Regions from separate parts of the Pseudoalteromonas sp. NZS127 genome, predicted to be linked through region 2. Evidence: predicted binding sites of a transcription regulator. Region 2 holds the regulator's gene; each other region holds the start of a gene.

Region 1 (11,179 bases), on a different contig from region 2:
CATTCATTGGTACTGCTGAACAACTAATTGCTCACAAAAATGCATGGCAAGGCACGCTAATGATGGTGGCACAACCCGCAGAAGAAGTAGGCGGTGGCGCTAAAGCCATGCTAAAAGAAGGCTTATTTAGTAAATATGCAAAACCTGATCACATAATTGCGCTACATGTAAGTGCAAGTGTGCCTGCCGGTAAAGTTGCGATGAAAAACGAATATACTATGGCCAGCGTCGATTCTGTTGATATAACTATAAAGGGTAAAGGCGGACATGGAGCTTATCCGCATACCACTATTGATCCGGTTATTATTGCTGCGCGCACTGTGCTTGCACTGCAAACTATTACGAGTCGTGAGCTTTCACCATTAGAGCCATCAGTTATTACTGTTGGATCTATTCATGGTGGCTCAAAACATAATGTAATTTCTGATGAAGTAAAGTTACAACTTACATTACGCAGCTATAACCCTGATATTAGAAATGCACAAATTGCAGCAATTAAACGCATTACCGCCGGTATTGCACAAAGCGCAGGCCTAGAGGAAGCGCTCTACCCTAAGGTGCAAGTACATGAAGATGAGTCAATTCCATCTACATATAACAATCCGGCACAAACCAACCTTGTGCGTCAAAGTATTGCCAGCGCTATTGGTGATGAAAATGTGCTTGAAACCCTCCCTGTAATGGCAGGTGAAGACTTTGGCCTATATGGCCGCACTGACGAAAATATTCCTATCACACTATTTTGGCTCGGTGGCGTTAACCAAGCAAAATATGCAAGTGCAATAAAAGCGGGCAAAACATTACCTTCACTGCATTCAAGTAAGTTTGCCCCTGACTATAAAGTCGCACTACCAACTGGCATTAAAGCCATGAGTAATGCAGCGGTAACTTTGTTTAATCAATAGTTTTATTTAAATAATAGCTCTGTAGTTAACCTGTAACAGAGCTTTTTTTATAACTCGACTTTTTATAAGGCGTTTTTTGGCCACGTTTAATAAAACGCTTTTTAGCTGAAGTTTTAGGCAGCTTTGCAAATACATTGCTATCGCAATTTGCAGCTTGTTGTACAAAACTATTTAAGTCGGCAAGTAAAGGCTGTAAAAATTGCTGATAGCTCATTACTTGCTGTGCAATATCACCTAAGCTCGATTCCCATTTAGCGGTTAAATCGGGGCGAACTAAACCTTGCGGCAGCACGCTAATAAGTGCACTCCCGGTTTCGGTTGTTTTAATTAATTTGCCTTCACGTTTTAAAAAACGGCGTTTAAATAATAATTCAATGATCCCCGCTCGCGTTGCCTCTGTGCCTAAGCCATCGGTGTCTTTAAGTACTTTTTTTATCTGTGGATCTTGTACATAGCGGCTTATGCCTGTCATGGCTGCAAGTAAAGTCGCATCACTAAAGTGCGCTGGCGGAGAGGTATATTTTTCAACAACTTCCCCCTGTGAGCAAAAAAGTAACATGCCTTTTGTTAAAGGCGGTAGCGTGGCTTCATCTTTTAATTCAGACTTACCCATTAGCACCTTAAAACCCAAGCTTACATCTTGCTTTGCATTTGCTTTAAATAACCCGCCAGCAATAGTTATCTCTGCTTTAGTTTCGTTGTAAATATAGTCGGGATAAAACTGTATTAAATAATGACGACATATTAATTGATAAACCTTTGTCTCATCGCTACCTAAACTTGCCGACTTTAACTGTTTTGCCGTAGGGACAATGGCGTGATGCGCAGCCACTTTTGAATCGTTAAAACATTTACTACGTTTTTTACTATCAGCTGCTTTTACTAACTCAACACCTTGCCCGCCATTAGTGCTTATAGCTTTTAAAATAACAGACGCATCTTGGTGATGATCATTAGGTAAGTAGCGGTTGTCTGAACGCGGGTAGGTAATTAACTTATGACGCTCATAAAGAGTTTGGCATATATCCAGCACCTTTTGCGCTGGCATAGCAAATGCTTTTGCCGCGTCTATCTGCAAAGCAGATAAGTTATAAGGCAGTGGCGCAGTTTGTTTTTTTTGCTTTTGTTCAAGCGCCGTTAGCTCAGCATTTTGCTGTGTGATACGCGAGGCTACGTTTTCAGCCAATGCTTTATTTAATACTCGCCCTTCTTCGTCTTGATAAGGCTCACATGCCTTACTGGGTATCCATTTTGCACTAAATGATTGTTTTTCGGGGGTGACTAAGTGGGCTAATACTTCATAAAATGGCTTCGATACGAAATTTGCTATGTCATTATCTCTATTAACCACCAAGCCAAGTATGGGTGTTTGTACTCGTCCCACAGAAAGTACGTTACCAAACCCAGCTTTTTGCCCTGCTAAAGTATAAGCGCGGGTTAAATTCATACCAAACAACCAATCAGCACGAGAGCGCGCTAAGGCTGAAACGCTCAACGGAATAAACTCACGGTTAGATCGCATAGTCGTTAATGCTTTTTTTACTGCAGCTAAGTTTAAATCACTAATTAATAAGCGTTGAATATGCTGCTTTTTAGTTTTACTTATTTTGGCTTCTTCAATAACTTGATCGACAAGTAATTGCCCTTCTCTATCGGGATCACCTGCATGCACTAGTGCTGTAGCCTGTTTGATTAGCTTTTTTAACACAGTAAGTTGCTTGCGAGTTTTAGTTTTTGCTTTTAATTGCCACTGCTCAGGAATGATAGGTAGGTGCTCAAACTGCCACTTTTTAAAGCGCTCATCATAGTCATCGGGCTCGGCTTGCTCGAGCAAATGACCAATACACCAAGATACGCAATCACCATTTGCAACTTCAATGTAGCCATCGTGCTTTTTGTGCGGTTTTGGTAACGCGTCGGCAATAGCACGCCCTAATGACGGCTTTTCGGCAATATAGAGTTTCATAAGCAAGCTCTTTTACTGTTTATATACACAGTAGTTTAGCATATCAATTCACAGCGTGGGATGTTTTTATTAAACCGTACTATTTAACAACTCTGAGGTATTTGGCTGAGGTGGTGACTTTTAGTTAATTTTGACTAAAAGTCACCTGAAATCAATTACACTTAGTTTGCTTAAGCCAAGTGTATTTTTAATAAAATGACTGCTACCTTACATCGATAGGATCAGACTCTTTGGCCTTTCCTTGTAAAATAGATATTTCAACGCGACGATTACGACGGCGATCTTCATTGCTGTCATTTGGCACTAACGGCCGGGTTTCAGCACGCCCTACTACCATCATTCTATTTTTATCAAATCCAACTACTTTTTGCAGCTCACTGGCTACTGCAACTGCACGCTTAGATGAAAGATCCCAGTTATTAATATATAACTCGTTTGAAACCTGAAAATCGTCGGTATGCCCAGACACAGTAATTTCTCCAGGCACATCTTTTAATAGCACGCCAATTTCTTGAATAATGGGTTTAAACTTAGGTTGTAAAAATGCACTACCCGAAGGGAAAGAGCCATTTTCACGAATACGAATAATTATTTGCTGCCCTAATGATTCAAGCTCTATGGCACCATCAATTATTTGTTTTTCTAATTGCTGGGCGATTTTTTTAACTAAGTCGTTTGTTTGCTGTTGATCGGCCGCTGAAATTGCTTGCTCCGATGCTTGCTCTTTGGAAGTACTACGCGACTCGCCACCACGTTTATCGCCCCGCTGCTCTTGCCTTCCGCCTGCTGAGCTTTCATCACCTGCCTGAAACTCTAACATTTGCTGGGTCATTTCTACCGTTTGCTGTTGAATTGTTTCAATTGGGGTAGGCTCTGGCTTGCCCGGAGTAAACTCCATAGCAATAACTGATGTGCCTTTGGGAATATCTTTAACTTCTATTTTATTTTGTACACCAAATGCAAATTTCATCGAACCGGCAATTTGTTTAAATTTAAGTACATCCATTTCAGAAAACGCAAGCAAGAGCACAAAAAAGCACATTAATAGCGACATTAAATCTGCGAATGTCCCCATCCACGCAGGTAAACCTGGGGGTGGGCACTTGCACTCTTGATCAGACATAGTTAATCCTCAGTGTTTACTTTACGTTTTGATTCTGCAAGATAGTTTTTCAAAATACCTTCTATTACTTTTGGATTTTGACCATCTTGAATACCTAAAACCGCATCTAAAATTAAACGTTGATTCATTGCCTCTTCGTCTTTACGCAGCTCCAATTTTGTTTGAATAGGAATAGCGACTACGTTAGCTAAAAATGCGCCGTATAATGTGGTTAACAATGCCACCGCCATAGCCGGACCAATTGCTTTAGGATCATCCATATTAGATAACATCGCAACTAAGCCTATTAAGGTGCCTATCATTCCCATTGCTGGGGCTATATCACCCAAAGATTTAAATAAAGTAGCACCCGACTCATGCCGTGCTGTAGTTAATGAAATATCTTTTTGCAGTGTGGCCCGCACTACGTCTGCGTCGTGGCCATCTACTAGCATGTCAACGCCTTTGCGCATAAATGGATTCGGTATTTCTGCCTCTTCAAGTGCTAAAAACCCGCCTTTACGTGCTGAATCTGCAAGTTCAACTGCTTTTTCGATTAACTCTTCTGGCGACTCAAGCTTAAACATAAACGCTTTGGTAACCACCTTACCTATGCCAAAAAACTGTGACATAGTAAAGTTTGATAAAACGATAAATAATGAACCGCCAAATACGATTACAACAGAGGGCGTGTTGTAAAACATAGCCATTTCACCGCTACTACTCATAAACATGGACATGACAATTAAGCCAATTGCGCCAAGGATCCCAATAATGGTTGCTAAATCCACATTCCCTCCAAAGGTTTTTGCTTTTATATGCAAACGTTTGTTATTAATTGTTTATCGGCAAGATACTGAATTGCTTAAGCCATTTTTTATAGATAAACATAAAAAGCTGGATTAAGCACTATTCTAGATCAACTTGTGTTATCTATCTAATTATCAATTTTTTAAAACATAAAACGTTTATTAACGAAAAAACCATTTCATCCTTTGACCTAGTTTAGCATTCCCCCTAAAATTGACTTCTAAATTTATTATGTAAGTTGAAATAAAGATGGCGACTAAAAAACCTGAAAACTTAAGTTTCGAGCAAGCACTAGAAGAATTAACAACAATCGTTAGTGAAATGGAACAAGGTGATTTATCGCTTGAGCAGTCATTAAAACAGTTTGAGCGTGGCATTGCTTTAGCAGGCGCATCGTCTAGTAAGTTGCAACAAGCTGAGCAAAAGGTGGCTATTTTAATGGGCAAAGATGAGAAGTCTGTATTAACCGACTTTGATAATGATATGGAATAGCCGTGACTATTAAAGAACTTATTACACATGCTCAAACTGATGTAGCCAATACTCTTAACCTTTATTTTGACCAATCGCTTAATACTGACGAGACCATAAAAGCCGCCACCCATTATAGTTTAATGAATGGCGGCAAAAGATTGCGTCCTTTTTTGGTTTACGCAACGGGTAAAATGCTCGGCGCAGATAAGCAAGATTTAGACGTACTTGCTGCAGCTATAGAATGTATTCATAGCTACTCGTTAGTTCACGATGACTTACCAGCTATGGATGATGATGAATTGCGTCGCGGACGCCCAACCTGTCATATAGTGTACGGTGAAGCACACGCAATTTTAGCCGGTGATGCACTGCAAGCTTTAGCATTTGAGTTAATAGCCAAGCATAATTTTAACTGTAGTGCTCAAGCTCAAGTTAAAATGATTGCTGAACTGGCACATGCCTCTGGGTTACAAGGTATGGTGGCAGGCCAAGGGCTTGATATTGCAGCTACTGATAAAGTAATAACCGTGGCTGAACTTGAGCGTATTCATAAGTTAAAAACCGGTGCGCTAATAAGCTGTGCAATTACACTGGGGGCTTTGTGCTCGAACAATGTTAGTCAAAACACGTTAGAAAATTTAGTCACTTTTGGCTATGCCATAGGGCTTGCATTTCAAGTACATGACGATATTTTAGACGTAGAAGGCGATACCGTTACTTTAGGTAAGCCTCAAGGGTCAGATATCGCTGCGAATAAAGCGACATATCCCGCTTTATTAGGTATGCTAGGCGCTAAAGAAAAAGCGCAAAACTTAATACAACAAGCCCATGCAGCGTTAGCAAATATAGACGCCGATACCAGTGCTTTAGCGTCACTAGCTAACTATTTAATTGAACGTGACCACTAAACACGGCTTAAATGTATTGCAACTTAGCACTAAAATTATTACTGAACATCAAATAACTCAAACAACGCGTTTGCACAGTTAGTTGATGTTAGCGAAGGACATATATAAAACCATGACACTTGATAGCAGCAAGTATCCATTACTTAATTTGGTTAACGAACCAGCCCACTTGCGAGACTTAGCACAAGATAAGCTTCCTGCATTTAGCCATGAGTTGCGTGACTACTTACTCAACTCGGTATCGCAAAGTAGCGGGCATTTAGCGTCTGGTTTAGGTACCGTAGAGCTCACTGTGGCACTACATTATGTGTATAACACCCCAGATGATCGCCTTGTATGGGATGTAGGCCATCAAGCTTACCCACACAAAATACTCACCGGGCGTCGCGATTTAATGCACACCATTCGTAAAAAAGATGGTTTGCACCCTTTCCCATTTCGCGAAGAAAGCCAATACGATACGTTTAGTGTGGGCCACTCTAGTACCTCTATTTCAGCTGCGTTGGGCATGTCTATTGCTGCGCAAAAAGAAGGTAAAGGACGCAAAACGGTTGCCGTTATAGGCGATGGTGCTATTACAGCAGGCATGGCTTTTGAAGCCATGAACCACTTAGGTGATGTAAAATCAGATATGTTGATCATTTTAAATGACAACGAAATGTCGATTTCTGAAAACGTTGGCGCGTTAACAAATCACTTTGCCCGTATTTTATCGGGTAGCTTTTATACTAACATTCGCGAAGGTAGTAAAAAACTACTCTCGGGTGTGCCACCAGTTAAGCAACTTGCCAGTAAAATGGAAGAGCATATTAAAGGGATGATGATCCCTGGTACCTTCTTTGAAGAATTAGGCCTAAATTATATTGGCCCAATTGATGGCCATGATGTAAACATGTTAGTAGATACGCTGCGTAATATGCGTAACTTAAAAGGCCCGCAATTACTGCATATAAAAACCCAAAAAGGCAAAGGGTATAAACCCGCTGAAGCCGACCCTATTGGCTATCACGGCGTACCTAAGTTTGATCCTAATACATCAAGTTTACCTAAATCAAAACCCGGTGCGGCTACATTTTCTAATGTATTTGGCGACTGGTTATGCGACATAGCAAAGCAAGACAGCAAGCTTATGGCGATAACACCGGCTATGCGCGAAGGCTCTGGCATGGTGCGTTTTTCAAAAGAGCATCCTGATCAGTATTTTGATGTTGCGATTGCCGAGCAGCACGCTGTAACCCTAGCCGCTGGTTTTGCTTGTGAAGGCTTAAAACCCGTTGTCGCAATTTACTCAAGCTTTTTACAACGTGCGTACGATCAGCTAATTCACGATGTAGCGCTGCAAAACTTACCTGTGTTATTCGCTATTGACCGTGCTGGTATTGTTGGCGCAGACGGCGAAACACATCAAGGTGCGTACGATTTAAGCTTTATGCGCTGCATTCCAAATATGGTCATTATGGCGCCAAGCGATACAAATGAGTGTCGCCACATGTTATATACTGGTTATCAAGCAAATTGCCCTGTTGCTGTGCGTTATCCGCGTGGTAGTGCTGGTACGGCAGAAATTGCAACTAATATGCAATTACTTGAAATTGGTAAAGCCGATGTTGTTAAGCAAGGTGCTAAAGTGGCTATATTGTCATTTGGTACATTACTTGAAAACGCGCAACTAGCAGCTGATGAACTCAATGCGACTTTAGTTAATATGCGCTTTATTAAACCGCTTGATACTGCGTTACTCAATGAGTTAATAAACAGCCACGATGTAATAGTAACGCTTGAAGACAATGCAATTTCTGGCGGTGCTGGCTCTGCGGTTAATGAGTATTTAGCAACGCAAAAAGCACAGGTTAGCATTCTTAACTTGGGTATCCCTGATGAATTTATTAAGCACGGTACACAAGACGAAATGCACGACGAAATGGGCTTAGGCGAGCAAGGAATATTAACTGCTATCAAAGCGTTTATTAATTAACCTCCTACTCATTTAAAGCATATTAAAAAAGGAGCCTAGGCTCCTTTTTTAATATCTAAATATTAGTTACTTATCGCATCCATACTTTAATATCAGCTAAACCATTGGCTTGTAGCAAGCCTATTTGCTGTTCAACATTAGGGTTTTGCTCAAACTCAAACGCATCTAACTGCTCATCAAAGGTAATATTAGCGACCCCATCGCCACCGCGTTTTTTAACTTGATGCAGTGCAATATCAGCTAAATTAATCGAGGTTTCCCAGCTAATAACTTGGCCACCTAATAATGGTAGCGGATAAAACGACCAACCAATTGAGGCCGAAATATGAGTGCTTTTACCATTTGGCAATTGAAATCCATGTTCGGCAATTCCTTGGCAAAGATCCGACACATAGCTGTCAATTAAGTTACATTTAAAGTCACGTAATAAAAGTAAAAATTCATCGCCGCTCCAACGTGCCACATAATCTGAGCCCTGAGTACGCGAATTAAGTAATACCGCCATTTGCTGCAAACAACTATCTCCGGCAATTGGCCCATACGCATCGTTAATACGGCTAAAATTATCTAAGTTTATAATTAATAATACTAGCGACTTGCCCTGCGCTTGCAGTGACTGTGAGTTACGCTGAAAATGTTCAATATCTTTAGGTAGTTGGTCGAACAAAAAGCGGCGGCTACGTAACCCTGTAAGCTCATCTGAATGGCTCACCAGCTTAAGCTGTGAGTTAACCTTATTAAGCTTATCGTTTGCTTGGCGAAGCTCTAAGGTACGATCAGTGATCAACCCTTCTAACACTTCTTGTTTACGGCGCTCTTGCGCTCTAAATACCCAAAACACTAAATAAAACAATAAAACGAAACCACTTGTGATCAGTAATCTAAAGTAAATTGTTTCATCAAAACGCTCAGGTACTACAAAAGCGTAATCAACAGATTGGGCTATGTTCCAATCCTCGCCTTGGCGTTTTGTTTCTAACTGAAACAAAAATGCACCGGCTGGAAGGTTGGTATAAATAGCTTCGCGGCGAGTATTAGCGTATCGCCAGTCAGTATCTAAACCATTTAATTTATATCTAAACTCAATACTATTTGGCGCGTAATAATCTATAGCTGTGTATTTTAAAGTAACATCGCGCTCGTCTATTTTTAATCGCGGTTTATTACCTAATGCAGCTGTGGTTAAACTACGTAATGGTGTAGTTAATGTTTCTATTTTAGGTTTTAAACCACGTAAACCAAACAGCTCAACGCTTTTAGGTATTTCAACTACACCTTGTAAACTGGGATACCAAATGGAGTTATCCATATCAACAACCGCGTCATGCCCTAAGCCATTACAACATTGGCTCGCTTTACCATCGAGTTGGCGATCGAACGAGGAAATAACCTCTTCAACTTTTAAGCTTTGGATCTGCGTTTTAAATTGATCTACCGGCATCCGATAAACACCTTTCATGGTGCTTACCCATATTCTTTTTAATTTTTCATCGTACTTTAAGCTAAAAATAGAACCATAGGGTAAGCCATTTGCCGCATCTAATTGCTGCCATTGTCCTTGTCCACTACGATAAAACAAACCATCGTTTAACGAGCCAACTAATATTCCAACTCCATCTATATGCAAAATACTGGTTACATAAGCACTTTCTAAGGTAGTTTGGTCGCCTATTTTTTCTATTCCTCGGTCAGTAAAGTAATACGCGCCTTTACTAGTACCGATAATGCCAAAGTTTGGTGCATCTAATACAAAAGTAATAAACTTACTGCCTAAAAATGCATTATAAGCAAAGGGCCTTAAACCACTATAATTGAGTCGATACAAACCTCGGCCAGTACCAATCCAAAATCCGCCTCGGGTAGCTGAGCTAATCGCAAATACCGGGTTGTCGTTTAATGCGCGCCCAGGAAAGCTGTAAAGTGTGTCGTCTTCATAAAAGAATAACCCCCGCCCAGTAGCAATATAAAGCCGATCGCCATCAAACTGTAAATCATGCACCGAGGCATGCCCATACTTGCTACTGTTTATTATATTAATAAAGTTTTTATTGGTATCAAAGTAACCAACACCGCTTCTGTTAGCTATCCACAGTTTGTCATCGGGTGATTTACTAATCGCCATTACCGTTTCAGTCATTTTAGAAATTGCCGAGTGACGCTCAATGCGACCTTCGTGTGCCAGCCATAAACCTTCACTAAAACTGGCTAGCCAAACATTATTTTGATCATCGCGAAACATGTCAGCAAACCAAATACTTTGATCTAACTGACTTGGCTCAACCCATTGCCAATCACCTGACTTGCCACGAAATAATAAACGCCCATAAGTAGATACCCATAAGCCACCATTGGTGTCGCTCATAAATTTATAAACTGCAGAGTTATTCACATTAGGCAGTGGGAAAGAACGTAGTTCGTCATCTAAATCTAAAAAATAAGCACCCAACTCAGAGGCTAAATATAAATTACCATTTAAAAAAGAGAGATCGTGCACTATGGTTTGCGCTAAGCTGTCGGGTAATGACACTTTGGCAGTAAGCTCTAAGCGTAATTTAGAAAAGTCGGCAGCGCTTTTTGTCAGGCGCAGTAAATGTCTGTCGTTTACTAACCAAATACCTTCAGGTGCGAGCGCCATTTTGCTCACAGAGCCAACTATTTGAGTAATAACAGTGGGATTAACTATGGGTGATGGCTCATTAGTTTGATCGCGTAAATCAACCAAACTACGATCAACATAATACAGGCCATTAGCGGCTATCCAAATACCGCCTTTAGAGTCCTCTAAAATATCTCTAACCGGGCCTTTAATATTAAACTCTTGTGCACTAAGTGTTGCAGGGTCAATAACCACTAACCCATTTTTGGTGCCGATCCACAAAAAGCCTTGGCCATCTATTAGTAATTTATTAATACCATTACTTGGTAAAAAAAGACTATTTTGCGTGTTGTAGTTGGTAAAAGTATTGCCGTCAAAACGACTTAAACCAAATTGAGTTCCCAGCCACATATAACCTTGTTGGTCTTGCACAACACTTTTGA
Region 2 (11,179 bases):
CGCCCTACAAATATGTTTGCGCGTGAAGAAGCCGCGCAAGCACGCCCACAAACGCAAGCTGACAGCTTAGGTTTTGATGACCTAGACCGTGATTTTGATGAATTAGACACGCCAGTTGCGCAAACACACACGACTAAAAATACCGAAAGTGAAGCAATGAGCACAATGCGTGAAGAAATGAACGCAATTCGCCAGTTATTAGAGCACCAAGTGTCGGGTTTAATGCAGCAAGATATGGCGCGCCGTGACCCAACGCGCGCATGCATGATTGACCGCTTAGTAGGCATGGGAATCGATAAAGAAGTTGCTGAGCAAATGGCTTGTTTTGTACCTGAAGATGTTCCGCGTCAGCAGGGCTGGAAAGCGCTGTTAACTATGGTTGAAGATCAGATGCAAACCACGAATAATGAAATTTTGCGCCAAGGTGGTGTTTACGCATTAGTTGGCCCAACCGGTGTAGGTAAAACCACTACAGTGGCTAAGCTCGCGGCATTAGGTGCACAAAAATATGGTGCTGATAAAGTAGCGCTAATTACTACCGATACTTACAGAATTGGTGCTTACGAGCAGCTTGCAACATATGGCCGTATTATAGGCTGTGGGGTTAAACAAGTTAAAGATGCGAACGAACTGGCTGAAGTGTTATATCATTTACGTAACAAGCGCTTAGTACTTATAGATACCGCAGGTATGAGCCAACGTGATTTACGTTTAACTGAGCAGCTAAATACCTTAATGCGTAATCAGCGTGTGGATATTCGTAATTACTTAGTATTAAGTGCCACTGCGCAAATAAATGTGTTACAAGAAACCGTAAGACACTTTAAAAAAGTACAGTTAAGCGGTTGTATTTTCACTAAACTCGACGAATCATTAAGTTTAGGCGAGATAATTAGTATTGCGATTCAAAATCGCCTGCCAATAGGGTATCTTACTAATGGTCAACGAGTACCTGAAGATATTCGAGTTGCAAATGCAGAAAAACTAGTGAAAAAAGCTGAGCAATTATATTTAAAGAGAACAAAAGTACAACATTCACGACACCAATCAGTGGCGTCGAGCACAGTAGAGATGTATGATTAACACAGTATTAGATCAAGCAAGCGGCCTGCGTAAAATGAGCAAAAATAATAATAACGGCGTTAAGGTTATCGCCGTCACTGGCGGTAAAGGTGGCGTTGGAAAAACAAATGTATCGTTAAATACTGCGATCGCTTTAGGTCAGCAAGGCAATAGAGTGTTAGTGCTTGATGCCGATTTGGGTTTAGCCAATTGTGATGTAATGCTTGGACTACGTGTTGAGCGTAATTTATCGCATGTGTTATCTGGCGAATGTGAGCTTGATGAAATACTAGTAGAAGGCCCCGCTGGGATAAAAATAGTACCAGCGACTTCGGGTTCACAAAGTATGGTTGAGTTGTCGCCTGCAGAACATGCTGGGCTTATTCGTGCTTTTAGCGAACTCAATACTGATTTTGATATATTAGTTGTTGATACCGCTGCCGGTATATCGGATATGGTGCTGAGTTTTTCTCGCGCTGCACAAGATGTTTTGGTTGTGGTATGTGACGAGCCTACCTCAATAACCGATGCCTATGCACTGATCAAAGTATTAAGCCGCGAACATGGCGTGTATAAATTTAAAATTGTTGCCAACATGGTGCGTTCATTACGCGAAGGGCAAGAGTTATTTGCAAAGCTATCAAAGGTTACAGACCGATTTTTAGATATATCAATGGAGCTGGTTGCAACCGTTCCTTATGATGAAAATATGCGCAAAGCAACACGTCGTCAAAAAGTAATTGTTGAACTGTTTCCTAGTTCTCCAGCTGCACTTGCCTTTAAAACATTAGCAACAAGAATAACAAAGTGGCCAATACCGAACCAGCCTTCGGGTCATTTAGAATTTTTCATTGAGAAACTCGTTAACGGCTAACTATGACTACATTGGTGAATAGAGCTATGGGATATGAATCAACACAAAATTTAAATATGATTGTTGAAAAGCATGCTTCATTAGTAAAAAAAGTAGCATGTCATTTAATTGCTCGTTTACCCCCTAGTGTACAACTCGATGATTTAATTCAATCAGGAATGATAGGATTAATAGAGGCGTCAAAAAACTTTGATGCCACTAAAGGCGCTAGTTTTGAAACCTTTGCGGGTATTCGTATTCGGGGCGCTATGCTTGATGAAATGCGCCGTGGAGACTGGGCTCCTCGCTCAGTACATCGTAAAAGCCGCCAGGTTATAGAAGCTATTTCAGCATTAGAAAGCAGCCTGAATCGTGAACCTACAGACAGTGAAGTTGCCCAAAAGCTTGAAATTACACTAGAGCAATATCATCATATTTTAACCGATGTTAATTCCAGTAAAATCTTGGGAATAGAAGATTTAGGTATTGATGAGGATGTTATAACACCTGTTGGGCACGATTTAGCACTAGACAAACCCTTTAATAATGTTAAAAATGAAAGGTTTAATGAATCTTTATTAAGTGCAATTAAATCCCTACCAGAGCGAGATGCAATGGTGCTTTCGTTGTACTATAACGATGAAATGAATTTAAAAGAAATTGGACAGATACTCGATGTAAGTGAGTCGCGTGTAAGTCAGATACATGGTCAGGCGATGATTAAGCTAAAAGCAAAAATCAATGACTGGATAAATTAGAAGTAAGTAAATACAGGTTTAGGCCTCACTGGAGGATGTTTTGGATAAAAACATAAAAATTCTTGTTGTTGATGACTTTTCAACGATGAGACGTATTATTAAAAACCTATTGCGTGATTTAGGGTTTACCAATGTTTTAGAAGCAGATGATGGCTCAACTGCTTTACCTATGTTGCAAAATCAATCATTTGACTTTGTAGTAACAGATTGGAATATGCCGGGCATGCAAGGTATTGACTTGTTAAGAGCAATACGCGCAGATGACAAATTAAAGCATCTTCCGGTTTTAATGGTTACTGCAGAAGCTAAAAAAGAGCAAATTATTGCAGCAGCCCAAGCAGGTGTTAATGGTTATATTGTTAAGCCATTTACTGCGGGTACATTAAAAACTAAATTAGAAAAAGTGTTCGAACGCTTAGGTTAATAAGGGGAGAGGCTTATGTCAGCACCTGCTGCGCCTCAGATTACTTTAGAGCAAGCACGTCAGCTGGTCACTTTTTTAGAAAACGGTGAGCAACATAAAGCTGATCAGTTAATTTTAGAAACTGCCTCTCAAGAACAATCATATTTGTTTGCAGAAGTAGGTAAATTAACGCGCCAGTTGCACGAGTCTTTAAAGGGTTTTGAGCTTGACACCCGCATAACAGATTTAACCACTGATGCCATTCCGGATGCTAAAAAGCGACTTAACTATGTCATAGAAATGACAGAAAACGCCGCCAACAAAACCATGGATGCGGTTGAAGCGAGCCTGCCTTTAGCCCAGCAGTTAGCTGATGATATTTCGCATATCAAGCCAACCTGGGATCGGTTAATGAGCCGCGATCTTGAACTTGGTGAATTTAAAACATTGTGTCATAGCATTGATAAATTTATGAACAGCTCGCATCTTAAAACCGATGAGTTGCAAGTATTAATGACTAATGTGTTAATGGCTCAAGATTATCAGGATTTAACCGGACAAGTAATTCGCCGTGTTATTGAGCTGGTACGCGAAGTTGAAGAAAGTTTAATTCATCTGTTAACTGCGTTTGCAGCACAAGATGAAAACGATAACCAAGAGCAACAAAAAACAGAAAACTCGATTGCCGCACAAGCATTAGCAGGCCCAGAAGGCCCTATTATTGATAAAGAATCGCGTGATGATGTTGTATCTGATCAAGACGAAGTTGATGATCTTTTATCAAGTTTGGGCTTCTAATAGGAGAGTAACTGCATGAGCTTTGAAGTCGATGAAGATATATTACAAGATTTTTTAGTTGAAGCTGGAGAAATCCTTGAGCTTTTATCTGAACAATTAGTTGAACTGGAAAATAACCCAGAAGATACTGAATTATTGAACGCTATTTTTAGAGGCTTTCACACTGTTAAAGGTGGCGCGGGCTTTTTAGCGATGTCAGAGCTGGTAGATGCCTGTCATGGCGCAGAAAACGTGTTTGACTTACTGCGTCAAAAAGTGCGAACAGTTAACTCTGAGTTAATGGATGTTATACTTCAAGCACTTGATACTATTAACGAAATGTTTGCTACGATTAAAAATCGTGAGCAACCAGAGCCTGCCGATCCTCAGTTACTCGAAATATTACATAAATTAGGTTTACCGCCCACAGAAGAAGAGCTTGGTGGTGACACTATTGCGCCAGTAATAACGCAAGATGCTAATTTAGATGATGACCCTTTTGCATTTGATGAGTTGTTTGATGCACCCAGTGCAGCAACAAACGCTACAGCAAACGATGCGCATATTGATGAAATTAGCGAAGATGAATTCGAAAACTTACTTGACGAACTTCATGGCAAAGGTAAAGGCCCTGCAATAAAAGAGTCATTAAGTAATAGCAGCGACTTAAGTGGCGATATTACCGACGATGAATTTGATAGCTTATTAGATGAGCTTCACGGAGTAGGAAGTTTTGGTGCGGTAAATAAAACCCCAAAACCTCAAGCAGCTCAAAGTCCGGCTGCTAGCACTAACGATGATGAAATAAGTGACGATGAGTTTGAAGCTTTACTAGATGAGCTGCATGGCAAGGGAGCGGCGCCAAAATCTAAAGAAAGCGCGGCAACACCTGCACCTGTAAATAAAGTTACGGCTCCTAAAGCAGCTGTAGTTAAATCCTCACCAGTAGCAGTTGATAAAGTTAAGCAGCCACAAGCGGCTGTTGTAGCAGCAAGTGCTAATACCAATACCGCTGCGCCAGTTGCTAAAAAAGCGCCGCCTGCACAAGCTGAAACGACAGTAAGGGTTGATACTAAACGCCTTGATCAAATTATGAATATGGTGGGCGAGCTTGTATTAGTACGTAATCGTTTAGTGAGTTTAGCCACCAGTTCAGAAAGTGAATCTATGAGTAAAGCAATATCTAACTTAGATGTTGTTACAGCTGATTTGCAAGGCGCGGTAATGAAAACGCGAATGCAGCCAATCAAAAAAGTATTTGGCCGTTTTCCGCGTGTTGTTCGCGACTTAGCACGTACCTTAAATAAAGATATTAATTTATTGCTGGTTGGCGAAGAAACCGATTTAGATAAAAACCTAGTTGAGGCACTGGCCGATCCATTAGTGCATTTAGTACGTAACTCGGTTGATCATGGTATAGAAATGCCAGATGATCGTGAAGCTGCGGGTAAACCGAGAACAGGTACCGTTACGCTTTCTGCTTCGCAGCAGGGGGATCATATTTTGCTTACCATTAAAGATGATGGCGCAGGTATGGATGCTGAAAAACTAAAACAAATAGCAATTAAAAAAGGTGTGCTTGATCAAGAGCAAGCAAGCCGTTTGTCTAACACCGAAGCTTACAATCTGATATTTGCGCCAGGGTTTTCTACCAAAGAAGCAATATCTGATATTTCTGGTCGTGGTGTTGGCATGGATGTGGTTAAAACTAAAATCACCCAGTTAAATGGCTCGGTTAGCATAGAGTCAGAACTAGGTGTGGGCACTATACTTGAAATTAAAGTACCGTTAACTTTGGCTATTTTACCTACCTTAATGGTGGTAGTGAGTGAGCAAACATTTGCACTACCATTGGCAGGAGTAAGTGAAATATTTAACTTAGACCTTACTAAAACGAATGTGGTTGATGGTCAGTTAACTATTATTGTTCGTAAAAAAGCAGTGCCTTTATTTTATTTAGAGCATTGGCTAGTGAAAGGTGCCGATCGTACAAGCCGTAAAGCGCAAGGGCATGTGGTTATTGTGCAAATAGGTACACAACAAGTTGGCTTTGTGGTTGATTCGTTAATTGGTCAAGAAGAAGTGGTTATTAAGCCGTTAGACGCTTTATTACAAGGTACGCCTGGAATGGCAGGTGCCACTATTACTTCGGATGGTGGTATTGCACTTATATTAGATGTACCGAGTATGTTAAAACACTACGCAGGTAAATAATAAAGTAGACGTATACTTTATACGTCTACACAATAAAAATAAGAGAGCAAAATGGCCGTTAAAGTTTTAGTTGTTGATGATTCGAGCTTTTTTCGCCGTCGAGTGAGTGAGATTCTTGAATTAGATAGCGAGATTGAAGTAATTGGCTTTGCCGTAAATGGCCGAGATGCTGTAGAAAAAGCAGCTAGTTTACGTCCTGATATGATCACTATGGATGTAGAAATGCCGGTGTTGGATGGTATAAGTGCTGTAAAAGAAATTATGGCCAGTAACCCGACGCCAATTTTAATGTTTTCTTCGTTAACTCGCTCCGGTGCAACTGCAACTTTAGATGCACTTGATGCTGGTGCTATGGATTTTTTACCGAAAAAATTTGAAGACATTGCTCGCAATAACGAAGATGCCATTAAGCTGCTGCAAAGCAAAGTAAAAGAAATTGGCCGCCAACGTATTAGACGTGTTGCTAGCCCTAGACCCTCCAGTATAAACAAACCTTTATTTACACCTACTTCAGCGCCAAGCGCATTAGCAGCAAGGTTTGCACAAACAAATAAAACAGCAACAACAGTAGTACAACCAGAGCGAAGCTTTAATAATTCGCCAGTAACTAGTCGCAGTGCAATAGTAACAAAGCGCGCGAGTGGCAAGCACTATCAACTAGTTGCAATTGGCACATCAACCGGTGGACCTGTTGCGCTGCAAACTATATTAACTCAGCTTCCTGCTAACTTTCCGCACCCTATATTATTAATTCAGCATATGCCTGCTGCGTTTACTCCGGCTTTTGCGGCACGCTTAAATAGTTTGTGTAAAATTCAGGTAAAAGAAGCGCAGCAAGGAGATCGACTGCAAGCAGGTGTGGCTTACTTAGCACCGGGTGGCCAGCAAATGATGATTGATGGTCGTGGGGCAAGTAGAACACTACGAGTTTTTGAAGATAACAGCGAGCGCATTAGTTACAAACCAAGCGTTGATGTAACCTTCGCCAGTGCCGCTAAAGCGTATCAAGGTGATGTATTAGCTATAGTATTAACTGGTATGGGCGCAGATGGGCGTGAAGGCGCTCGTATGCTTAAACAATCAGGGGCAACCATTTGGGCACAAGATGAAAAAAGTTGTGTTGTTTATGGTATGCCACAAGCAATTGCTAATGCTGGTTTAGCGAGCGAAAGTTTGCCATTAGATGAAGTAGCAATACGTTTAAAGACAGAGGTGGGCTGTGGATAAGCTTTCCGTACTAGGTTTACTTATTGGCTTAGGCGCCATTGCAATAGGTTACTCGTTAGAGGGCGGTGTGGTATCGGCATTATTTAACGGACCTGCGTTGATCATTGTACTGGGCGGCACATTGGGTGCTGTAATGTTACAAACATCAGCCAGTACTTTTAAAAAGATGCTAGAAATTACGCACTGGGTTTTTGTATCGCCTAAATACAATATTGAAGATGCCATAGAGCAAGTAAAAGGATGGTCACATAAAGCACGTCAAGAAGGTTATTTAGCCCTTGAAAACGAAGCGCTTACCCACCCAGATGCCTATGCTGCAAAAGGGCTTGGATTATTAGTTGATGGTTGCTCAGATCAAAAACTGCGCGATACGTTAGAAATAGATTTACTGTTAGAGCGCGAACGTCTGCTAGAGGCAAGTCGTGTTTATGAAGCTATGGGCGGTTATAGTCCGACCATAGGTATTTTAGGGGCCGTGCTTGGTCTTATTCAGGCAATGTCGTTTATTACAGATCCGCAAAAGCTTGGAGCCGGTGTTGCCACTGCCTTTATAGCAACTATTTATGGCGTGGGTTTAGCTAATTTATTATTTTTACCTATGGCTAATAAGTTAAAGCAACGGGTTGAGCAAAAAATGCTTTATCACGAAATGCTTGCCGAGGGCGTAATTGCAATAAGCCAAGGCGAAAGCCCAGTAAGTATTGAATTAAAGCTTGAAGCCTATCGGGTTGACCGCCCAAATGTCGTGGTTGAGTAGCAGCTATTATGTTACGTCGTCGCTTGCGCAACACCACTACTAAAAGTCAACACACAGAACGTTGGCTGGTGTCTTATGCTGATTATATGACGATTATGTTTGCCTTTTTTGTGGTTTTGTACGCAATAGCAATTAACAAAGAAGAGAAATTTCAAGTGCTGTCCGATTCGATTGGTTATGTATTTGATAAGTCAGCCCGTCAACATTCGCAGCAAGGAACTGGGGTTAATGGCGACGCAATATTGACAGACAGAGTAACCCCAGAGCAAGAGGTGCTCTACGGCGAAAGTATTTTAAAAGAAGAACACGGGCCAAAGCTGCTGGACGGACAAAGCGATACCAGTAATATTGATCAAAAACACCTTGGCAAACCACTCGATAGTTTGTTGGCTAAGCTGCAATCGTCATTAATAGATGAAATACGCGATGGTGAAGCAAGTTTAGAACTCAGCCAAGATTGGCTGATCATTGAGCTTAGTTCTGGCATGCTATTTTCAAGTGGCAGTAGTGTAGCGCAAGTTCGCGCTAAGCAAGTTGTTAAAATAATTAAAGATATTATTGCTCCGGTAGATAACTATATTAGAGTACGCGGCTATACTGACAACCAAACCATAGGTAATGAAATGTACCGCTCGAATTGGGAGTTGTCGGTGGCGCGTGCAACAGCCGTTTTAGTTGAGCTTGAAAGCCTAGGTATAAATTCAGCGCGAATGGCGATTGAGGGATATGGTCAATATTCTCCTTTTGCCACTAACGATACTAAGCAAGGGCGTGCTGAAAATCGCAAAGTAGTTATTGCCCTATCTAAATATGGGTTGCCACCAACAGCAGAAGTAGTAAGCGTTGAGCCGCAACAAGTAGTCGTTAAACCTGAGCCTGAAGCAGAATTACCCTCTGACGATAATACAATAAAAATAATTCGTTTACCCCATGGCGGTATTCGTATATCGACTCGAAATGAACTGTAATTAGGATGCAATGTGAAGATTTGGACTGTAGCAAATCAAAAAGGTGGAGTAGGGAAAACCACAACCGCGGTTAGCCTTGCAGGTATTTTAGCATCTCAAGGTAAGCGCGTATTATTGATTGATACCGATCCTCATGCCTCATTAACCTATTACTTTGGCATTGATTCCGAGGATTTAGAGGTTAGCGTATACGATATTTTTGTACGCGGAACTAGCATGCAAAGCGAAGAAATACTCCAAGCATTATGTCCATCTAGTATTGAAAACTTAGATATATTACCCGCCACTATGGCTATTGCTACCCTAGATAGAAGTATGGGCAATAAAACCGGCATGGGATTAATATTAAAAAAAGCGCTTGCAAAAATAAGCGAATATTACGACTATGCAATCCTCGATTGCCCCCCAGTACTTGGCGTATTAATGGTTAATGCGCTAGCTGCGAGTGAACGCATTTTAGTGCCGGTACAAACCGAGTTTTTAGCGCTAAAGGGGCTCGACAGAATGATGCGTACTATGCAGTTAATGCAAACATCTCAAGCTAAAAGCTATGAATATACTATAATTGCCACCATGTACGATAAGCGCACGAAAGCCTCGTTAGAGGCATATAAAACACTGCAAAATACTTATACTGATAAAGTATGGCCGGGCGTTGTTCCGGTAGATACCAAATTTAGAGACGCCAGTTTAGCGCAACAAGTTCCAAGTGAATTTTGTCCACGGTCTCGCGGGGTATATGCCTACAAGGCATTGCTCGACTATTTAATAGAACAAGGTTAATCAATGAGTAAGCAATTATTTGCTAATGAAAAAGTAATGACTCAATATCTAGGCGCGTTATTGTGCGAAGACGAGCCTGTAGATAATCTTGAACCCGTTGCAAAATTACTTGAGCAAGTAACGGATAAAAAAACTGAACACCCAGATTTAGAAGCGCAGAGCACACAAAGTACGCCAGTATTTGAGCAAGCTGTGCCAGAAGTTATTAAAAAGCCGATAGCGCAAGAAATCAAAGCTCTAGTTACCTCTGCTGAGCAAACACTGTCGGCCGAGCAAATATTAGCCGCACAAAGCCAAGCTGATTATTTTGACGGGCAGTTTCAAGCCTTATTTTTTGAAGTGGCAGGATTAACGCTAGCTGTGCCGCTTAAAGCGTTAGGCGGTATACATGAATTAAGTGAAGTAAATCATTTATTTGGTAAACCAAAGTGGTTTAAAGGCGTTATGCTCAATAGAGATGAAAAACTTAATGTGGTTGATACCGCACGTTGGGTTATGCCAGAAAAGTATGACGAAAAGTTAGAGGCGTCACTTAACTACAAGTATTTAATTACACTAGGCGACAGTCAGTGGGGATTATTGGCAGAAAAGCTAATAAATAACATTACATTGAGTAAAGAAGATGTAAAATGGCGTACAAACCAAAGTAAGCGCCCATGGCTTGCCGGTGTTATTAAAGAAAAAATGTGCGCTTTAATAGATGTAAATAATTTAAATGCATTATTAGAGAAAGGCCTAGACAGCCGTCAGTAGTAATGACCATTACGGGGAAACAGCATGAACCAAGATAAGTTACTGTCAGCAAATAAAAATGCAGATAATAATGATGAAATACTACAGTGGGTAACGTTTAAGTTAGAAGACGAAACTTACGGTGTTAACGTAATGCAAGTGCAAGAAATATTACGCTACACTGAAATAGCCCCTGTACCTGGTGCACCTTCGTACGTGATTGGTATTATTAATTTACGTGGCAATGTGGTTACGGTTATTGATACTCGTGCCCGTTTTGGTTTAGCCGGTACGGATGCAACAGATAATTCGCGAATTTTAATTATTGAAGCTGAAGAGCAAGTTATTGGTATTTTAGCCGACAGCGTATCTGAAGTGGTTTATTTGCGAAGCTCAGAAATAGACAGTGCGCCGAATGTAGGCACAGAAGAAAGCGCTAAGTTTATTCAGGGTGTGTGTAATCGCGAAAACGAGTTACTTATTTTAGTTGATTTAAATAAGCTACTTAGTGACGACGAATGGGATGAGTTGAGCGATTTATAAGCTTTACCACTAAAAATTATGTTATTACTCAGTTTAGCAATTATAGCGTTAGCTGTTGCCCTTATAGCATTGGCGATGATCATTCTATTTAAAAGCAGCTAT
Region 3 (11,179 bases), on a different contig from region 2:
GATCAAAAATCTTTTATCCTCTCAGTTATTCTTGCTGTTGTTGGTTTTGTTATAGTTAAGTTCGCACTTAAAAGCCTAGAGTTAGACCCTGCACTACTATTTGCTGTTGGTTTGCTCATTGGTGGTATTGTTATTGCTGCGATGTCGTCTGACGGTGTAGTAGAAGCCGAAGTAAAAACCAAAACGCTTTATGTTGGTAACCTTCCTTATCGTGCAAACGAAGGTGTGGTACGTGCTTTATTTGAAGAGCAAGGCAAAGTGTTCAACGTTCGCTTATTAAAGGACAAAAATACAGGCAAGCGTCGTGGCTTTGGTTTTGTTGAAATGGCGCAAGCTGATGCCGACAATGCAATAGCGCAGTTAAACGATAGCGAGTTCCAACAACGTACCTTAAAGGTACGTGAAGCAAAACAAAAACAAGAAGATGATTCTAACGCTCTTCGTTCTGAGCCGGATCAATCAGTGTAACTAGCTTTACAGCTAACTTACGACTACTCACACTAGCCGTTGCATAATATTGCAGCGGCTTTTTTGTATCTGCAATATTGTTATTCGTTAAACTTAGCTGGCTAATTAAGTAATGAACTCGCTTAGCAATCGCCACTCCTGAATCAAGTAGCTGCACTTTTCTATTGAAGTACTGACTAATCGGCTCTGCCAAGATAGGAAAATGCGTACAGCCTAATACTAATACATCTATAGACTGATCTATGTTTAAACGATCGAGTTCTTGGTGCAGTTTAGTTGTATCTAAGCTTTGTTCAAAAAACAGATGCTCTGCTAAAGTAACTAGTTCAACGCTACTATATAAGCTAACAGCTATATTGTCGGCATGTTCTTGTATGAGCGTGTGCGTGTAGGGACTTGATATAGTTGCTGGAGTTGCCAGTAGGCCGATATGTTGAGATTGTGTAAGTTGCGCAGCAGGTTTTATCGCGGGTACTACCCCCACGATAGGAATAGTAGTAATTTGGCGCACTGCCCCCAGAGCTGAAGTAGAGGCAGTGTTACATGCAATAACAATTAAATCTACATTAAGCGCTTGCTGGTTAATAAAGTGAATGAGTGCACATAAGCGGTTAATAATAGTTTGCTGTGACTGAGCACCGTACGGCAATAGCGCATTATCCATAAAATAGCTGTATTGCGCATCTGGAATACTTTGCTGAATATGTTCAAGTACCGTAGTACCACCAATACCTGAATCAAAAACCATTATGTGCGCTGACAAACTACTGTCCTTACTCTAAGTTAAGAACGGCAGTTTGCCATGTGATTTTTATAAAAGAAAGTAGTTTAATGGTACAACTATTGTTGATTGGTTAGCTCGTCCGTTGCTGCATTTAATTGATTAAGATTTTCGAACATAGCTTTGGTGTAATCTACCAATTTATCTATTTCTGCTTGATCTTGATTTAACCACTGCATAATACCCGATAACTGATTTTGTATGCCCAGCTCTGTGGCTTTATTAAACACAGCTTTTAAGTCGTCGTTAAACGGCGCTAATTTATCTGCCACTGCTTTTTCTGGAACTGGCTTGTACTCTTCGTAACCTTTGACTGCAGCGACTGTTTTGGTTTGTCGTAAATCCATTGAAAAAGCCACCAGCTGTTCGTTGCCTAAGCTTAGTGCTTGCGCCTCTTCAAATGCTTTGTCTAAGTCACCGCTGAAAAAGGTACTACTTACACTTTGTAAGTCAGCCATTAGCTCATTAATCGCCTTTTGTTCATTCTCATTTAAATCGCCATTAACCGACATAGAAAATGACAGCTCACGAGACTGCGACGACTCACTTACAAAAGATTCACTATTCCCATTTTGCTGATAACGACTGGCTGATTGTGACTCATAAGCATCAGCAAAACGAATACTCACCTCGTCTCCTTCGGCGGTAGTAAATTTATATTCTGCTTTGTTACTTAAACTTGCATACTGAGCTTGGCTAACAGAGACACTGGCGGGTTTAGGATTAAATAAATCGTCTTCAAATTTGTCCAGGCCATGAAATATGCCTTCTTTAGATTTATTAATACCCTGTGCGATATCGTCGTTAAACACGCCACTGCCTTTTAATTCATCAACCGCGTCATCAATCCCTATTTGCACGCCTTTTCTAGCATCACCTAACATACCTTTGAGTTTTTCATCGTCGGCACCGTTGGCTTTTGCTTTACGTACTGCACTGGTAACGAAGTCTAAAACGTTTTTAACGATTTCATCAAAATCAAAAAGCGGTTTATCTTTTTTCGGCTCGCTTATCGGTAAGCCAAGAGCTTGAGCCATTTTGTCACCGAGCACTTTGGCAGCTAGTTCTTTACCGCGCTGCTGATAGTTATCTTGAGGCGACTGTATTGTAGGTTGCTGTAAAGCCTCTTTATTACCGTATTTATTAATATTGTGGTTTGGAACAAAGCCAAAGTTACCGATTTTCATGATCCGACTCCTATCTATGCTTGCCTTACTTATCGGCAGTGTAAGTTATTTCTGTAGCTAGATGCTCAAAAAAAAACCAATATATATTTCATCAAAACTAGACAAATACATCTCGCTCCCTACAATAGCGCCGATAAACAGCTCTCAAAGATAAGGTTATAGCGTTAATGGCAGTTATTAAAATAGACACCACACAGTACGATGCGCAGTTAAGCGAAAAAGAACAGCGTATTGCTGCCCAATTTCAACGTTTTGGTGTGGATAAACTTGAGGTATTTAGCTCAGAGCCGATTAACTACCGCCAACGCGCTGAGTTTAGAGTATGGCACGATGGTGACGATCTGTTTCATATAATGTTTGATCAACAAACTAAAGACAAAATTCGCGTTGATAGCTTTGACCCTGCCGCTCCTTTGGTAGGTGAAGTGATGCAAGTAATGATTGATAATTTAAAGTCGTGTGAAATTTTGCGTCGTAAATTATTTCAGATTGATTACTTATCTACGCTAAGCGGTGAGATTTTAGTGAGTCTGTTATATCACAAGCCACTTGATGAGCATTGGCTGAGTGAAATTAACGCGCTTAAAGAAAAGTTAAGCAGTAAGTATAAAATTGATTTTATTGGCCGTGCCCGCAAACAAAAAGAAATGCTTGGTGATGACTACGTTACCGAACGCTTAAACGTGAATGGTCAAGAACTAATATATCAGCAGGTAGAAAACAGCTTTACCCAGCCAAATGCCAAAGTAAATATTAAAATGCTAGAGTGGGCGCAAGAGTTATGTAAGCCACTTAAAAATGATTTACTTGAGCTTTATTGTGGTAACGGTAACTTTTCTATTGCGTTAGCGGGTTCGTTTAACAAAGTGCTGGCAACCGAGATATCAAAGTCGTCGGTACACTCAGCGCAGTACAATATAGCGCAAAACAAGGTTGCCAATTTAGATATTATTCGCATGTCGAGCGAAGAGTTTACTCAAGCCATGAATGGCGAACGTAGTTTTTCTCGCTTAGAAGGTATAGATTTAAACAGCTACAATTGTCAAACCATTTTAGTTGATCCGCCACGTGCCGGTATGGATACTCTAACGTGTGACTTAGTAGCAAATTACGAAAATATTATTTATATTTCGTGTAACCCAGAGACACTAGAGCGCGACCTTGATCACTTAACCCGCACCCATGAAGTTAAACGCTTTGCGATTTTTGATCAATTCCCTTATACGCACCATATTGAGTCGGGTGTATTTTTACAAAAAAAGAATACTTAAAATAACCAGCTAAAAATTACCCATAAAAAAAGCTCCTAAGGAGCTTTTTTTATGGGTTTAACTTTACTTGCTTGCTAAGTAGTTAATTAATTTAGTGATATCTGCTGGTTCGCTAATACCCGATTCGCGACCTAGAAGTAGTTTGTACTTACCATTTACAATAAAAGTAGGTACGCCACGCAATGCACCTTTCTCTTTAAAGTAGTCTTGGTCGCGCTTCATTTTTGAGCTTAATGTACGTACCGAAAAGCTTTTAAATAACTTATCGAACTTATCGCCATCAACGCCTTGGGCTACAAACACATCTTTTACGTCGGCTAGCTCATTAAAATTTGCGCGCTTTGTATGAATGTGGCTAAAGATAGCCGCAATAATTTTATCTTTTTGTGGTAGCACTTCAGCCGTTGCTAACGCTTGGCTAATCATTTGCTGATGCTCGGTATCGCGTACACCAACAAAATCAACGTGGCTCTTTTTAAACTTTACGCCTTTATCAAGCATTGGTTTAATCTCGGCTACCAGTGGCTCCATGTTATTACACGCAGGACAGTAAAATGAGAAAAACTCTTTCACTTCTGGTTTTTTAGTTGCGCGCTCAGACACAACCTCATAATGCACACCTTCCTCAAAGGTTGCTGCAAAACTTGTTGCAGCAAAAGGTAGTAATACAGCAAGCAAACCTGCTTTAACTAATTTTATCATTATTATATGGCTCCAATATTTTATAGTGCGAGTAAAAATGAAACTAACTCATCAAGCTCTTCTTGGCTCTTGATGGTATTTAGATTGATTTTATATTTGTCGTTTACAATAAAAGTAGGAACGCCTGTTAGCGCACCTAATTTTGAGTATTTATTTTGTTTATCTTGCATTGCTTGTTCAGCTGCAATAATGGGCATACTGGCAATATCTTGATCAAATGTATCGCTACTAATGCCATTTATATCTAATAATTTTTTTAGATCTTTAATTTCAGTCAGTGGTGCGCGCTGAACATGAATACTTTTAAAAATCTTGTCTGTAATCGTATCTGCTTGTCCGTGCTTTTTAGCAACTAAATAAGCTAGGCTCAAGTTACTTTGTGCTTGTGGCGATACGCCGCCTAAAAAGTTAACGTGATTTTTTATAAACACCGCACCTTTAGGTAGGTTTTCTTCAATTGCGTGTGCAACCGGTTCAAACTTAAAACAATGCGGGCAATAAAACGAAAAGTATTCGGTAACTTGTGGTGTAGTACTTTTTTCGATATCGATAACTGTATATTGATTACCTACTTCAAAGTTTGCTGCAAGTGCTGCAAAAGGTAGACAAAGAAGTAGTAGGCTCAGTTTTAATTTTTTAAGCATTAGTCTCTCGTTGTACATATTTTTGAATAAAATGTTATGGCAATAATTTTAACGGTGCTTCTTGCAATGCGGCAAGCTGCTCTTTAAGTGCTAAAATTTGTTGCTCCCAGTATTTGTCATCGGCAAACCATGAAAAGTTCCGCACAAAAGCCGGATCGCTCCATCGTTTTGCAACCCACCCCATGTAATGGATAATACGCATAGCCCGAAGTGGTTCGATCAACTTAAGCTGCGAGTGATCAAAATCACAAAATTCTTCATAGGCGGTTACTAAGGTATCTAACTGTAACAGCTGCGTTTGTCGATCGCCACTTAGCATCATCCATAAATCCTGAATGGGTGGCCCCTGGCGACTATCATCTAAATCAACAAACATTAACGCATCACCTGCCCATAATATATTGCCAGCATGGCAATCCCCATGTAAACGTATCGTTTTTACATTGGTATACTGTGCTTGCGCCTGCTTAATAACTAAATCTAAAATGGTATAAAAAGCGGTTTCTAATCCCATAGGTACTAAGTTACTTTTTTGCAGATGAACTTTTGCTGTATGTAAGTACTCTTCGCAGGTTAGAGTGGGCCTTTGTGTAAATGGTTTTGTTTTAGCTACTTGGTGCATTCTGCCAATTAAGCGCCCTAGTACATCAAGTTGATCTAAGTTGTCGACTTCAAATAAACGCCCGCCAACACTTGGAAATAAAGTAAATAAATAGCCTTGGTGTTCAAATAAGCTTTGCCCGTTATATTCCATTGGCGCAACAACCGGTACTTCGGCCTCTGCTAGCTCAAAGGCAAAGTCATGCTCTTCTTGTATTTGCTCCTCGCTCCAACGCTCTGGACGATAAAATTTAACAACGTAGCGTTTTCCGCCTTCAGCTACAAATTGATACACTCTATTTTCGTAACTATTTAATGCCAATAAACCAGACTCAACATAAATACCAACGCTTTCTATAGCATCAAGAATTAGATCTGGTGTTAAATCAATAAAGCTAAATTTACTCATACACTTCTTATATAAAATAAAAGCGGGGAACACCCCGCTTTTTGTTAAACTTTACCGCGCTTTAAAAAAGTTACTCGACTGTGATATTTGATTGTCGGGCTCGCCTACCGGCGATAGCACAAAGTTAAATTCTGTCATTGGCGCTTTTAAGTCATACGGATCCATAACCAGTGATAAAGGCACATTGTGCGATTGCCCTGCGTTAACCCTAAACGTTTGTTTACCTATGTACTTAAAGTTATCGAGCCCTTGCACTTTAATTGTAAAGGTTTGCTCATACTGCGCTTTGTTGATCACTTTTAAGGTGTAGGTGTTTTCTACCAACCCTTCAAAATCAACCCTATATAACTGATTACGATCGCGAATAATATCAAATTCCATCGTTTTACGCAGCGCAATATTGGCAACCAAGGCACTGGTTAAAATAACCATGATCACTATATAGCCAATAATTTTTGCCCGCAATGGGTTGGTTTTATTCTCTGGCGTTTCTAAGTTTCGCTCAGTGGTATAAGAAATAAGTCCGCGTGGATAATTCATTTTATCCATCACCCCATCACATGCATCAATACAAGCGCCACAGTTAATACACTCTGCTTGTAAGCCATTACGTATGTCTATACCGGTTGGGCATACTTGCACGCATAAATTACAGTCAATACAGTCGCCTATTTCTAAATCTTGGTGTGCCACTTTGCGCGAGCGTGGGCCACGGCTTTCACCGCGTTTTTCATCATACGATACTGTATAGGTATCTTTATCAAACATGGCTGACTGAAAACGTGAGTATGGGCAAATATGTAAACACATAATTTCGCGCATCCACCCAGCATTACCGTATGTACAAGCAGCAAAAAAGATAATACTCATCAAGGCATAGCTACCGGCATTAAAGGTAACAAAGTCAGGGAGTAGCTCACGAATAGGGGTAAAGTAACCAACAAATGTAATTGCTGTATATAAAGAAAACAAAATCCAACTGGTGTGCTTAGCGGTTTTGCGCCAAAACTTATCAAAGTCCATTGGTCGTTGGTCGAGCTTTTTACGTTGGTTTGCCGTACCTTCAAACTTTTCTTCAAACCAAATAAAGGTAAAAGTCCACACGGTTTGTGGGCAGGTATAACCACACCACACTCGTCCATAAAATGTAGTGACCAAAAACAAAGCAAACGCGGCCAACATAAAAATAAAGGCGAGTATGGTAAAGTCTTGCGGCCACAGAGTTAAACCAAAAATATTGTATTTTTGACCTATTAAATCAAATAAAACGGCCTGCTCACCATTAAAATTTATCCAAGGTAGCAGCATAAATGCCAACAGACCTAAAAAGCCAATTCGCTGCCTAAGAAGTTGGTGCAAGCCATTAACAGCACGCACGTAAATACGATTACGTGGATTAAACCGATCCTGTTGCCCGCTAAGATCCGGCTTTTGAATCTTTACTTCAACTGGTATATTTTTTACTTTAATTTGTTTGTCCATCGAAGTTCCTCAACACCGCTTGGAAATAAAAATTCAGCTATATTCAAGGTTTACCTTATAGTGTAATAACGTACTTATTACGTACTTATTACGTATAATATTTATAACTAGACTTGAATACTTTCAGATATTTCAGAAATATCTAACTGCTGTTAGCTATTATAACAATATTGGCTAAAATTACTGGCATAGATTGCTAATAATTTATTCACTTTAGTTACTTGCTTTTAAAATACATTTTATTACACTGCAGCATCATTTTATGTTATTTGGATCAAAGTTTACCCAACTATGAAAAAATTTATTATTTTGGTAATAGTAGTCCTCGCCTTTTTCACAGTCGATCACCCTTTGGTGAAAGAGCCTCGTGAGCGGTTATTTAACGATGGTATTGACTTTTTAAGTGATGCGAGCAAAGTGAATCGCAGCCCTACTGCCAGCATGACTAAAAACAAAATTAGTGCGCAATTAACACTGTCTGAATCTGAGCGCGAGTACACCGAAAAAACATTTACTACCGATGACTCAATAAGATTATTTCACTTACGCTACTGCCGTGAGCGCGACTTAAACCTATTTTTTTATGATGAGCGCTTAAATACTGTATGTAAAATAGTATCCGGCTCACTAGAACACATGCGAGGTAAATAATGGACTTTTCTGGATTAAATAAAAAAGCCAGCGACTCATTTCACCAGCAACGTAATATGCTTAAAAAACTCACGCAGGGTAAAACGCTAAAGTGCGAACAATGTAATGGGGTTTTAACACTCGACTTAGCCACCAGCGAGCCGGGCAAAGGGCTGATTAAGTGCAAGCAAGGCTGCACTGATATTATATTAGAGCTAGGCGCTTAAACTTATTTCACGGCTATATTTTGAGCTCAACTCATTACTGCGCCTAAACTACTCTTCCCAGCCTTCATCTGTGTACAAGCCACTATTAAGCGCGACTATTTCCACGAGCTCTGCAAAGCCTAGCGCAAAGTCGCCCATTAGCTCATACTGCTGCTGGCAAAGTAACTGCTCATCAATACTGTTTTGTAACGCTATTTGGCTAATAGTTTGCCCATCAAGTGCAAAAAAGCTTAATGTGGCTTGAGCGCTTTCGAGGGCCTGTTTATATTCTGCCTCTAACGCGGTTGAGCTTAATAACTTTTGGGTGTATGACGTTGTTGCCGTTACAAAGCCTGCGCTCCAATTACTGCAAAATTCGTAATTATATTGTGCTGGTAATTTATAGCCTACTTCAAATACTTGCTCACTAATTTGATGATATAACGCCATAAATAAAAATAGCATTTCTTCATCTACATTATTAGCCGTATTAGGCAAAATTGCTGCCATCCACTCGTGTACGTCTAGTGGCTCAGGAGAGCAAATTACGCCAAATAAATAACCTTGGCTTTGCGTTAGCGTCATCGCTTGAGACTGAGTGTCTAAAAATGTGCTGAGCTGCTTAGCGTGCTGCTCAGTAAATTGGGGTAATTGCATTAAAACTCTTTATATTAAACATTAAAAGTTGAGCGGGTAACGGCCTTGATTATCTGGACGACCTAAAAACTTAACCGCATCATGTACATCTTTTGGCAACGTGGCATCGGGCTTTACATAGCCTGATACTTTAAAGTCAAAATTAGCTTTTAGGGTTGCATCAGCTTCAAGCCCTAAGGTGTTATCTGGGTCGATAAGTATGGCTATGTCGCCCGATTTACAGCTTAGGTTACCACCAAGCGGGCCTATATTAAACCAACCGTTCAAACCTTGTACGTCAATATTAGGGCTCGCTATCTCGCCTTGCAGTGACTCACAATAAGGTGCGCCCGATGTATACTCTGCCAATTCCAAGATCACACGGCCTTTAGCGGTTACAGGTAACGGAAGTTGTATGCGTTGCATCGCTCTTTCAACTGTTGAGCGCACTAACCCATTGGTTACTTTCACTTGCTTATTAAATAAACCAAAGCTCACATCTGCATAACCCGATATATCACTGCGCTCACGTGGGTCACCAAATTTTACATTGGCATTTAACTTACCGGTAAATAATGCCCACCCGGCAACATCCCAACGCACATTATTTAATTGCTCACCTTGGTAGCGCACTTGCATCATTTGCCCTTGCCAAATAGTGCCAACACTTTGCCCTACTTCAAGTTGCTTAGGAAAATAAGGTTTTGCTAGGTCAATGGCCACCGCTGCAGGTAACTTAATAATACAAAACACAATAAAACTAAGTAAAAATACAATGGATAAGGTTATTATTTTTTTCATGCATTACTTCTCTAATAGCAAACGGCTAACACGTACATAGCCCGACTTATCGTCACGGCTCAAATCTAAATTTTCGACCCGTAAACCATGTTGATTGACCAGTTCATCAAGCCACAGTATTAATTGATTAAACTCTACTGAGTCGAGCGTTAAACGTAGCGAGTTATTACTTGGCTGCATTTTACTAATATTTATTTTATAGCGTCCGCGGGTGGCGTTAACTATTTGGCTAATGTTTTGACTATTAACCACTTGTGTATTACCAGCGGCCTTGAGCTTTACAATACTTTCATCAACCCACACTAGTAGTTCTTGCTGTTTTAATTGTGATTGCTCTGCACTTGCTATTGCATTATTTAAGGGTCTAAAAATGCCCATCACTAAAATAAACACAATAAAAATACCACTCGCAACTATTATTAACTGCTGCTCTTGCTCTTTTAGTGAGCGCCAATATTTAATTAACTGCTGCTTCATACTGCACCTCGCAGTTTAATTTCGCCAACTACAAAGTCACCATCGTTACTTAACGAGCCTTGATCAACCGTTAACCCTTGCTGTTCAAGTATGGCTTTAACTTTACCAAAGGTTTGAAAGTCTTTTGCGCGTGCTCTCATGCGTAATTCATTACGTTTTTTGTCATAACGCAGTGTTTCTGGAGTAAAATTACTTATCTGCGAAAACACCCCCACTAACTCAGTGGTTAACTCTAAAAATCCAGCTTCGCTGGTATCTTGTATTTTTGCCAGTGCACCTTTAATTTGGTTTTTAATAAGGTGTGGGCGAACTTTAGTCCCCGGAAATGCCTTTTGGTATCGCTCAATCACCTGTGCTTTAGCAAGTTCTAACTGGGTATTTAGCTGATGCAACTCTGTAGCTTTAATCGTAATACTCGCTACCAAGGCAACGCTGGTAATAATGGCAGCACTTTTCCAGTACCCCCACCATAAGGTGCTTTTCTTTTTAAGCTGATACATACCTTGGCGAAGATTAAACTTAGTGTGTTCTAGCTGCTTAGCAAATAATGCCAGCGGTAGGTCGTAATCACTGGTTTGAGCCTGTAAGTTTACCGTTTCAGGAAACTGAGTCGCTGGACTAAAGTGCTTTATATCTGGATTACCCATTGCCGTTAAATAACCATTTAACCAGCTCGTCTCTACTGCACTTATACGCCATGGGCCTTGTTTAAATAACCACTGATTATTAAGCGCTATTGCCGTTACTGTATCCTCATCTGCAGGGGGTAATAACAAAGCATCGGGTAATATTTTATATACCGATAAATTATGCTCTGCAAATAGTGCTAGCCACGCCTCAAACCATTCGCGGTCGGTCATAGCAACACGAACAGCATGCTGCTCG

The links. The regulator FliA, encoded in region 2, starts transcription of late flagellar genes. The targets are predictions, from matches to a motif close to CTAAAGNTNNNNNNNNNNNNGCCGATA.
Region 1: the regulator FliA is predicted to act here: its motif matches at 4,817-4,843, upstream of pomA (flagellar motor protein PomA).
Region 3: the regulator FliA is predicted to act here: its motif matches at 2,467-2,493, upstream of I6E78_RS10455 (DUF5610 domain-containing protein).

Annotation. Positions count from the first base shown of each region.
Region 1 is NZ_JADYWN010000019.1:2,081-13,259, forward strand. It holds gene I6E78_RS14920 (M20 metallopeptidase family protein) at 1-905, shown strand, start outside; gene I6E78_RS14925 (DNA topoisomerase III) at 931-2,871, opposite strand; gene I6E78_RS14930 (flagellar motor protein MotB) at 3,074-3,994, opposite strand; gene pomA (flagellar motor protein PomA) at 3,997-4,764, opposite strand; gene I6E78_RS14940 (exodeoxyribonuclease VII small subunit) at 5,033-5,275, shown strand; gene ispA ((2E,6E)-farnesyl diphosphate synthase) at 5,278-6,165, shown strand; gene dxs (1-deoxy-D-xylulose-5-phosphate synthase) at 6,278-8,140, shown strand; gene I6E78_RS14955 (ligand-binding sensor domain-containing diguanylate cyclase) at 8,211-11,179, opposite strand, start outside.
Region 2 is NZ_JADYWN010000002.1:299,951-311,129, reverse strand. It holds gene flhF (flagellar biosynthesis protein FlhF) at 1-1,083, shown strand, start outside; gene I6E78_RS03350 (MinD/ParA family ATP-binding protein) at 1,076-1,936, shown strand; gene I6E78_RS03345 (RNA polymerase sigma factor FliA) at 1,963-2,673, shown strand; gene cheY (chemotaxis response regulator CheY) at 2,714-3,097, shown strand; gene I6E78_RS03335 (protein phosphatase CheZ) at 3,113-3,874, shown strand; gene I6E78_RS03330 (chemotaxis protein CheA) at 3,890-6,067, shown strand; gene I6E78_RS03325 (protein-glutamate methylesterase/protein-glutamine glutaminase) at 6,119-7,294, shown strand; gene I6E78_RS03320 (flagellar motor protein) at 7,287-8,051, shown strand; gene I6E78_RS03315 (flagellar motor protein MotB) at 8,060-9,019, shown strand; gene I6E78_RS03310 (ParA family protein) at 9,032-9,802, shown strand; gene I6E78_RS03305 (chemotaxis protein CheW) at 9,806-10,555, shown strand; gene I6E78_RS03300 (chemotaxis protein CheW) at 10,580-11,077, shown strand; gene I6E78_RS03295 (DUF2802 domain-containing protein) at 11,096-11,179, shown strand, end outside.
Region 3 is NZ_JADYWN010000009.1:129,041-140,219, reverse strand. It holds gene I6E78_RS10465 (RNA recognition motif domain-containing protein) at 1-468, shown strand, start outside; gene murI (glutamate racemase) at 431-1,231, opposite strand; gene I6E78_RS10455 (DUF5610 domain-containing protein) at 1,309-2,436, opposite strand; gene trmA (tRNA (uridine(54)-C5)-methyltransferase TrmA) at 2,604-3,707, shown strand; gene I6E78_RS10445 (thiol:disulfide interchange protein DsbA/DsbL) at 3,771-4,409, opposite strand; gene I6E78_RS10440 (thiol:disulfide interchange protein DsbA/DsbL) at 4,430-5,053, opposite strand; gene I6E78_RS10435 (serine/threonine protein kinase) at 5,088-6,062, opposite strand; gene ccoG (cytochrome c oxidase accessory protein CcoG) at 6,114-7,544, opposite strand; gene I6E78_RS10425 (hypothetical protein) at 7,836-8,195, shown strand; gene I6E78_RS10420 (hypothetical protein) at 8,195-8,401, shown strand; gene I6E78_RS10415 (UPF0149 family protein) at 8,450-9,037, opposite strand; gene I6E78_RS10410 (type II secretion system protein N) at 9,059-9,817, opposite strand; gene gspM (type II secretion system protein GspM) at 9,821-10,294, opposite strand; gene gspL (type II secretion system protein GspL) at 10,291-11,179, opposite strand, start outside.